Regions from separate parts of the Empedobacter stercoris genome, predicted to be linked through region 1. Evidence: riboswitches for the same ligand, from Rfam matches in the RefSeq annotation. Region 1 holds a riboswitch; the other holds the start of a gene.
The links. Region 1 has a riboswitch for S-adenosylmethionine ahead of NZD85_RS02675 (homoserine dehydrogenase). Riboswitches for the same ligand answer to the same signal wherever they lie in the genome.
Positions count from the first base shown of each region.

Region 2: it holds a riboswitch for S-adenosylmethionine, as region 1 does, so the genes downstream of both, NZD85_RS01105 (hypothetical protein) here and NZD85_RS02675 (homoserine dehydrogenase) in region 1, are expected to answer to the same signal.

Region 1 covers NZ_CP104209.1:577,981-582,326, reverse strand. The annotation lists gene metH (methionine synthase) at 1-773, opposite strand, end outside; gene NZD85_RS02680 (homocysteine S-methyltransferase family protein) at 761-1,759, opposite strand; SAM riboswitch class I at 1,804-1,904, opposite strand; SAM riboswitch class I at 2,353-2,450, shown strand; gene NZD85_RS02675 (homoserine dehydrogenase) at 2,568-3,749, shown strand; gene NZD85_RS02670 (helix-turn-helix domain-containing protein) at 3,845-4,273, shown strand; gene NZD85_RS02665 (IS3 family transposase) at 4,252-4,346, shown strand, end outside.
Region 2 covers NZ_CP104209.1:230,543-234,888, forward strand. The annotation lists gene NZD85_RS01090 (restriction endonuclease subunit S) at 1-37, opposite strand, end outside; gene NZD85_RS01095 (type I restriction-modification system subunit M) at 27-1,586, opposite strand; gene NZD85_RS01100 (hypothetical protein) at 1,811-2,218, shown strand; gene NZD85_RS01105 (hypothetical protein) at 2,264-2,503, opposite strand; SAM-I-IV-variant riboswitch at 2,553-2,647, opposite strand; gene NZD85_RS01110 (LexA family protein) at 2,704-3,162, opposite strand; gene NZD85_RS01115 (Y-family DNA polymerase) at 3,163-4,346, opposite strand, start outside.

The DNA.
Region 1 (4,346 bases):
ATTCCGTGCTGAATTGCGTGGTATAAAAAGGCTGAGTGCATTGCTTCTCGAACTGCATTGTTACCACGAAACGAGAACGAAACATTGGAAACTCCACCCGAAACTAACGCATAAGGAAGATTTTCTTTGATCCATTTTGTCGCTTCAAAAAAGTCGATTGCATTTCGGCGATGTTCTTCCATTCCTGTTGCAACAGGGAAAATATTAACATCAAAAATGATGTCTTTTGGATTGAATTTTACTTGATTGACCAATATATCATACGAGCGTTTTACGATTTCAATACGACGTTGGTAATTATCAGCTTGACCTTTTTCATCAAATGCCATTACAACAGTTGCAGCACCGTAACGTTTGATTTTTTTGGCGTGCTCGATGAATAATTCTTCTCCTTCTTTTAAAGAAATAGAGTTGACAATTGCTTTTCCTTGTACATTTTTTAATCCAGCTTCGATGATTTCCCATTTAGAAGAATCAATCATGATGGGAACTTTTGAAATATCAGGCTCGGAAGCAATTAATCGTAAATATTTTACCATTGAAGCTATACCATCAAGCATACCTTCGTCCATGTTGATGTCGATAATTTGTGCGCCACCATCTACTTGATCACGCGCAACTTGAAGTGCTTCTTCAAATTTTTCTTCTTTGATTAATCGTAAGAATTTTTTTGAACCAGTTACATTTGTGCGTTCTCCAACGTTTACAAAGTTTGAATTTTCGCGTACAATTAATGGTTCTAATCCAGAAAGTTGAATTTTTACGCTTGACATGCAACATTGATTTTTCGAGGTTCGTATTCTTTTGCTAAATCTGCCATTAATTTGATATGATCTGGTGTTGTTCCGCAACAACCACCAATAATATTGACCAATTTCTTGTCTAAAAATGGACGAATATGTTCACGCATCATTTCTGCTGTTTCGTCATATCCACCAAAAGCATTAGGTAAACCTGCATTTGGATATGCACTTACATAAAAAGGAGCTTTTTCTGCTAAAACTTCTAAGTATGGAATTAAATCTGTAGCACCTAACGCACAATTTAAACCAACTGAAAGTAAATCAATATGTTCTAAAGAAATAAGGAATGCCTCAGTTGTTTGTCCAGAAAGTGTGCGTCCAGATTTATCTGTTATCGTACCTGAAGCCATTAATGGAACGTTGATTCCAGTTTTTTCGATCGCATCTTGAATTCCATAAAATGCTGCTTTAGCATTTAGGGTATCAAAAATAGTTTCAACTAACAATACATCAACACCTGCTTCTAACATTGTTTTAGCTTGTCGAAAATAAACATTAGCTAAAGTGTCAAAATCGATGTCACGGTAACTTGGGTCATTCACTTGAGGTGAAATCGATGCTGTTTTATTTGTAGGACCTAAAGAACCAACAACAAATCGAGGTTTGTCTGGAGTAGAATATTCCGCACAAGCTTCTTTCGCTAAACGAACGGCTTCCGAATTTAATTCATCAACTAAATCAACCATATCATAATCAATCATCGAAATGATATTCGCATTAAATGTATTTGTTTCAATTAAATCTGCGCCAGCAGCTAAATACTCTCTATGAATATCTTTGATAATTTGTGGTTGTGTTAACACCAATAAATCGTTATTTCCTTTTAAAGATGTATGGAAATTTCTGAATCTTTCTCCTCTGTAATCTTCCTCTTGCAAATTGTGCTTTTGGATCATTGTTCCCATAGCACCATCTAAAATAACAATACGTTCTTTTAGTATATCGTTTAATTTCATTTTACTATTTTATTAAAACCTTATGGGAAGAATTGCGAGGTAAGTCCTTATCTTTCTCTTTTTTGAGTAGGATGTAGCACCCAACTTTCCTTTGGGTTGCCAAGATATCTACGGGCCTAATCCCTCCATCTATTCTTTATAAGGTTATCTGCAAAATTATCCATTCCTTTTAAAATAAAAAAATGATAATCATTATAATTATTATTTGAAGAAGACATGTCAAAATAAGTTAATCATTCCATAAACTTAACCTGATTATTTTTGGTTGTAAAATCATTAACATAGAAAAATATTCTTACAATACGTTAATTGATGTAAAAAATATCTTTAATACTTATTTAAGGTGTTTTAAATTAGAATATTATTAGGTTTTTTGAATTTTCCAGAATTAATTAGAAGATTTGTTTTTACTTTTTAATCATTTTTATAGAATCAAATCATTAAATAATAAAAATTTTAGAAAATAATTCTGAAATTAAATCATATTAGAACTTTAATTAGAAAATTATAAACAAATGTATGTTTTAATATTTGGAAAATTGAAATAGTTTGTACTAAATTTGCCCTCAGAAATAGCTCAAGTAAAATTTTATATTTTATCAAGAAAAGTGGAGGGAAATGGCCCTAAGAAACTTTAGCAACCTGATTACAATCAAGGTGCTAATTCCATCCTGTTAAGGGAAGATAAATAACTACGATAACCATCATTCAGTATTATTCTTAATACAACTGATTCAATTGTTATTATTTTAAAATTTCCTTTTTTCTTCACATTTTCTGATAAAATCAATAGTAAAGAAATAAATAAATGAAAAAAATAAATATCGGATTATTCGGATTTGGCGTAGTAGGAGAGGGGATTTATAAGGTTTTAGAAGAGAAACCACAATTAAATGCAGCGATTAAAAAAATTGTAATTAAAGATGATTCAAAAACACGAAATGCACCAGCTGAATTATTTTCAACAAATGCAGAAGATATTTTAAATGATGATGAAATAAATGTTGTGGTAGAATTGATTTCTGATGCAGATGCAGCTTATGATATCATCAAAAAAGCTTTTGTTAATGGGAAACATGTCGTAAGTGCCAATAAAAAATTGATTGCTGACCATCACAAAGAATTATTAGAATTACAAGAACAAAACAATGTTTCTTTCCTTTATGAAGCCTCTGTTTGTGGTTCTGTACCAATTATTCGAAATTTAGAAGAATATTTCGATAATGATTTATTGAATTATGTTTCTGGAATCGTGAATGGAACAACAAATTACATCTTGACTAAAATGGCGAATGAAAATGAATCGTATCAAGATGCTTTGAAAGCAGCACAAGAAAGTGGTTTTGCTGAAGCTGATCCAACGGCAGATGTGGAAGGTTTTGATGCAGCGAGTAAATTGTCGATTATTACATTACATGCTTTTGGTAAAAAAATTGAAGTAGAAGCTATTATTCGTAAAGGGATTACTGCTTTGAAAGTTGAAGATTTTAAATATGCGAACGAAAAAAATTACACAATTAAGCTAATTGCGAATTCAAAAATAAATCATCAAACAGGAGAAATTACGTCTACAGTTTTACCAACTTTTGTTGAGCTTAATAAAACGATTGCTTTAGTAAATAATGAATACAATGGTGTATTGATCGGAAGTTCGCTTTCCGATGAGCAGTTTTTATATGGAAAAGGAGCTGGGCGTTTCCCTACATCTTCAGCGGTTTTGAGTGATATTTCTGCGTTGAAATATGACTATAAATATTCGATTCGAAAATATGAAAATCAACACGAGGGTATTTTTAATCAAAATGGGAAAAAACGTGTTTACATTGGATTTGAAAACCAAACAGATGATGTTTCAAGTTTTTTTGAGGAAATAGAAGAACGTTATCAGAGTAAAAATTACAACCATATAGTTGGTGTAATTGATATTGAGAAGCTTAAACAAAAAGAAATTATAGAAAATACAAATCTTTCAATAATTGCTTTTGAGTAATATTTAGGATAAAAAGCCTTAAATTATCTTGAGGCTTTTTTTAAATCTAAAAATGTCCCGTCCTGAAATAGCGATACAAAAAAGAAATCGTTATTATGGAAGAAAGAAGCAATTATGTCAAACGTACTCAGCGCGATTACAGTATGTCTTTTAAGTTGAATGTTGTAAAAGAAATTGAGTCTGGGGAATTATCTACTGTGGGCGCTTGCCGTAAGTATGGCATCCAAGCCCGAAGTACAGTTATGAGTTGGCTCAGAAAATTTGGTACCTTTGATTGGGAGAACCAAACACCCTCGAATATGCCAAAGTCACCAGAACAAAAGATCATGGAGCTTGAAGCCCAAGTAAAGCTTTTGCAAAAGCAGAAGGCTTTCCTTGAGAAACAAGCTTATGTGGCTGATAAAAAAGCCATTATTTTCGATATGATGATTAACCTTGCCGAAGAGGAATATCAAATTGATATACGAAAAAACTCACCACCCGAACTATCGACTCTTTCCGAATGGAACAAAAAGAAACCATAAGTTTCTCCTGTGAATTGTTCGGGGTTGACCGACAGGTTTATTATCGTCATTTGAAACGAAGAGCAAAGCGGCA
Region 2 (4,346 bases), 350 kb from region 1:
CTTGTTGAATATAATCACCCAACTTTTTATAACTCATAGCCCAACGATTTAAATACGTTTGCTACTTCTTGTTTCAAGACTTCTTCTTGCTGAAACAAGTCTTTCAATTCGGTTTGCAACGACTGCATTTGGGAATCGTAATCGATGTTTTCGTCACGGTTGACAAACGCAATGTATTTACTTGGTACTAACGAATAATCTTTTTTACGAATTTCTTCTAAAGAAGCACTGTAACAATATTCAGGTTCATTCGCGTAAGTGGTTTCAACCTCTTTTTGTTGCCAGTTATGATACGTTGCGGCTATTTGCTCAATATCTTGTTCCGAAAACTGAATGAATTTCTTTTCAAACGGTTCTCCTTTTTGGCGTAAATCCATAAACAAGACTTCACCTTCACGGTTACGATAGTTTTTCACCCCATCGTTTACTTCTACGGTGCGTTCTGTTTTATTACGGTTCAAAATCCAAAGTGTTACCGAAATATCTGTAGAGTAAAACATCGCTCTTGGTAAAATCACAATCGCTTCAACCAAGTCGTTTTCAATAATTTGTTTACGGATTTTGTATTCTTCACCACCACCCGAAAGGGCGCCATTGGCTAAGATAAAACCAGCGACACCGTTTTGCGACAATTTCGAAATCATATTCAAAATCCACGCATAGTTGGCATTGGATTTTGGAGGAACTTCGTAACCCGTCCAACGCGGATCGTCTGTTAATTCGTTTTCAGCGCGCCAATCTTTTAAATTGAAGGGCGGATTTGCCATGATGTAATCGGCTTTCAATTCTTTGTGCTGATCGTCACCAAACGTATCGGCTGCTTTGTTTCCTAAATTGGCAGAAATCCCACGAATGGCTAAGTTCATTTTTGCCAGTTTAAACGTTGTATTCGTTAATTCTTGTCCGTAGATGGAAATATCTTTTTTGTTTCCTTGATGTTTCTCAATAAACTTCAACGATTGTACAAACATACCACCCGAACCACAAGAAGGGTCATAGATTTTTCCTTTGTAGGGTTCAATCATTTCGGCAATCAAGTTTACAATCGACTTTGGGGTATAGAATTCTCCTTTTCCCTTTCCTTCGGCAATGGCAAATTTGCTCAAGAAATATTCGTACACACGTCCCACAATATCTTGAGCTTCATCACGAAGCGTATCGATGTTGTTGATGGTATCCAACAAAGCCGAAAACTTAGATTGATCTAATCCCAATCGAGAGAAATAATTATCAGGTAATGCACCTTCCAATGATTTGTTGGTACGCTCTATGGTTTTAAGTGCCGTATCTACTTTAAGCGTAATATCTTCTTGTTTGGCGTTTTCAATAATGTAATCCCATCGCGATTCTTCAGGCAAATAGAATACATTTTCTGCCTGATAAAATTCTGGTATTTCTAAGAAGGCTTCTTTACCTTCTGCAATCAATTCTTCTCTGCGTTTGATGAATTTATCACTTGCAAATTTCAAGAAGATTAAACTCAATACCACGTGTTTATATTCTGAAGGTTCTATCGAACCACGTAATTTATTTGCTGCATCCCACAGGATTTCTTCTGTACTTTTGGTTTGTACTTTCTTCGCCATATTGTTATTCTGTACTAAAGTTGTAAATATACTAATCGTTTTACTGCTAATAAAATCATAACAAAAGATAATTACTTCCTATTAAGCCTATTTGTAATGATAATAACAAACATAAATATTCACAACGTCAAAATAAGTCGTTTGGATAATAAATGTATAACAAAGAGATAGAATAGGATAGAAGCTTTTGAAATAAAAAAGTATATTTATCAAAACTTAAATTGATGTGTCAAGTTTATTCTGATGTCACGTTTTGTACCTGTTCTGATTTTGAAATCGATCAAGTTCAATCATTAAAAAATTACTGGGTTTTGTATCGTTACAATGAAGCGTTAGACCTTGTAATTGTCGGCGAAATAATGTTAGATGATGTTATTAAAAAGTATAATCCAAATAATTTGGTTGAACTTGTACTAAAAAAACTAAATAACAATACGCTGTTTGATAAATCAATTGATTTTGAAGACAAAGATCGGTTGCAAGTTTCGATTGAATTGAATCAAGTAAACCTAAACTATGGGTTCGAATATGAAGCTAATAGTTGGTCAGAAATTGAATATGATTATTTTACTTGGGCGAATAGTTACGAAGAAAAAAATGGAGGAGAGGTAAAGCTTTACGAATTGTTATAAATTTATAAAATGAGCCGATTATTTATGCTAATCGGCTCATGTTTTTTAATAGTGTAATTTTTTTTCCTTTAGTAAAACCTTTTTCGCGAAAGAAATTGTATTTTCATTTTTAATGATTGAATAGTCAATTTCTCTTGATTCGAATTGATTAGTTAGTGCTTTTAGAAAGTGAGCTCGTGCAGCAACCCATCCAGTATTACCCACCTCTTTATTGAAGGAGTTAATTACTTCTTGATCTGAAAGTGAAATCAAGTTTTTTTCAAATTTTTCAGTTAAATTTTCCATTGTTTTGATACTTTAATTTATTAAACAGTATCAATCATTAAGAATAAAGGGAGTAACAATATTTTGACTGAACAGCCCTCATCGCTTTACCACCGTGGTTTGTTAAACTCGGTTGGTGTACCTTATGTACTCTTGATGATTGAATTATGATATAAAATTATTGATTATATATAAATTATCAAAATAGTTTATAGTTTTTTTTAATTCCTCTTATGCCTCACCAAATCGGTAACCACACCCAAAATAATGACAACATCTTCATCTTGTAATTGAATACAATTTTTGTATTTCGGATTTAGAGAAATCAATTGTTTGTTGATGTCATCATAACGTTTGAACGTGTATTCGGAATTGTTGACCGATACCACAATATCATCATGATGTCTGGGTTCGATATCAGATCGAATGATAAGTAAATCACCTTTCAGATATTCAGGATACATACTTTCGCCACCCACACGATTAAGATAAGTTGCTTCGGGATGATTCAGTAAAATTTCATCTAAACTAATATTATTTTGTACAAAATCAGCAGCAGGAGAGGGGAAACCTGCTGAAACATCACCAAAAAATTGAACAAATCGTTTTTCACCATCTGTTTTGATAGGGATATTGATTAACTCTTCTGAGAATTTCGGAACTTGAATAAAATGTACCATTTAATAAACATTTAAAATATCTGTAAATCTTGTTGTGTAGCAAGGTGACAATCGTTCTTGCTTCATTTTCCATTTTCTATGTATATCTTGAGAAGCTAATTTAAGCATATGATCGCCATAATTTGCATTTAATTGATCCATCACACTCATCAACGCTTTATGTTTTGGAGATTCTGTATGAAATAAATTCATCTGTGCTTGATTATCGGGCGTAATAGCGGAAACGATAACGCCAGCTTTTTTATAATCAGGAACTTTGCCTTCTGCAGGAACCAATTTATCCAATAAAAATAAAGCTGTTTTTGACAAAACGATACTCGAATTCGAATCAAAATCTAAGGTTGTACTTAATGAGTTTGAAACAAATGATTGCTTTTCATCAAAACGATTGGTCATCACAAAAACAGTAATAATGTTGCATTTTGATTGTTCTTTTCTAAGCTTTTCGGCACAAGAAACAGCAAAAGTAGAAACACGCTCTTTCAGATTTTCATAATCATTGATTGTTTTCTCAAAACTTCGAGTTGTGGCAATTGATTTTTTGCGTTGAACTTCATCTAATTTTAAAACGCTTTCGCCTAATAATTCTTTTTTCAAACGCAATTCGACGATGGAGAAATTTCGTTTGATGTATTCATCTTCAAGCAAGGTGAAATCATATGCATTACGACATCCGATATAAGATAAACGTTTAGCTAAACGTCGTCCAATTCCCCAAATATCCTCACATTTTAACCATTTTAAAGCTTTGTTTATTTTCTCTTTCGAATCAATCATATAAACGCCGTTATGATGTTTCGGAAATTTCTTCGCAATTCGATTTGCTACTTTAGCTAAAGCCTTTGTAGGAGCAATACCAATACAAACTGGAATTTTGGTAATGGTATATATTTTTTGTTTAATTTCTTGTGCACATTTCACCAAATCATAGTTATCAAAGCCTTTGAAAAGAAGAAAAGATTCATCAATCGAATAAATTTCAATATCAGGGCAATAGGATTTCAGAATAGTCATCACACGATTACTCATATCCGCATACAAAGCATAATTTGAAGAGAAAACATTGATTTTATTTAATCTAAAATTATTCTCGTATTCAAAAGCAGGAGCACCCATTGGAATTCCTAAATCTTTTGCTTCATTACTGCGTGCAATCACACAACCATCATTGTTAGAAAGTACCA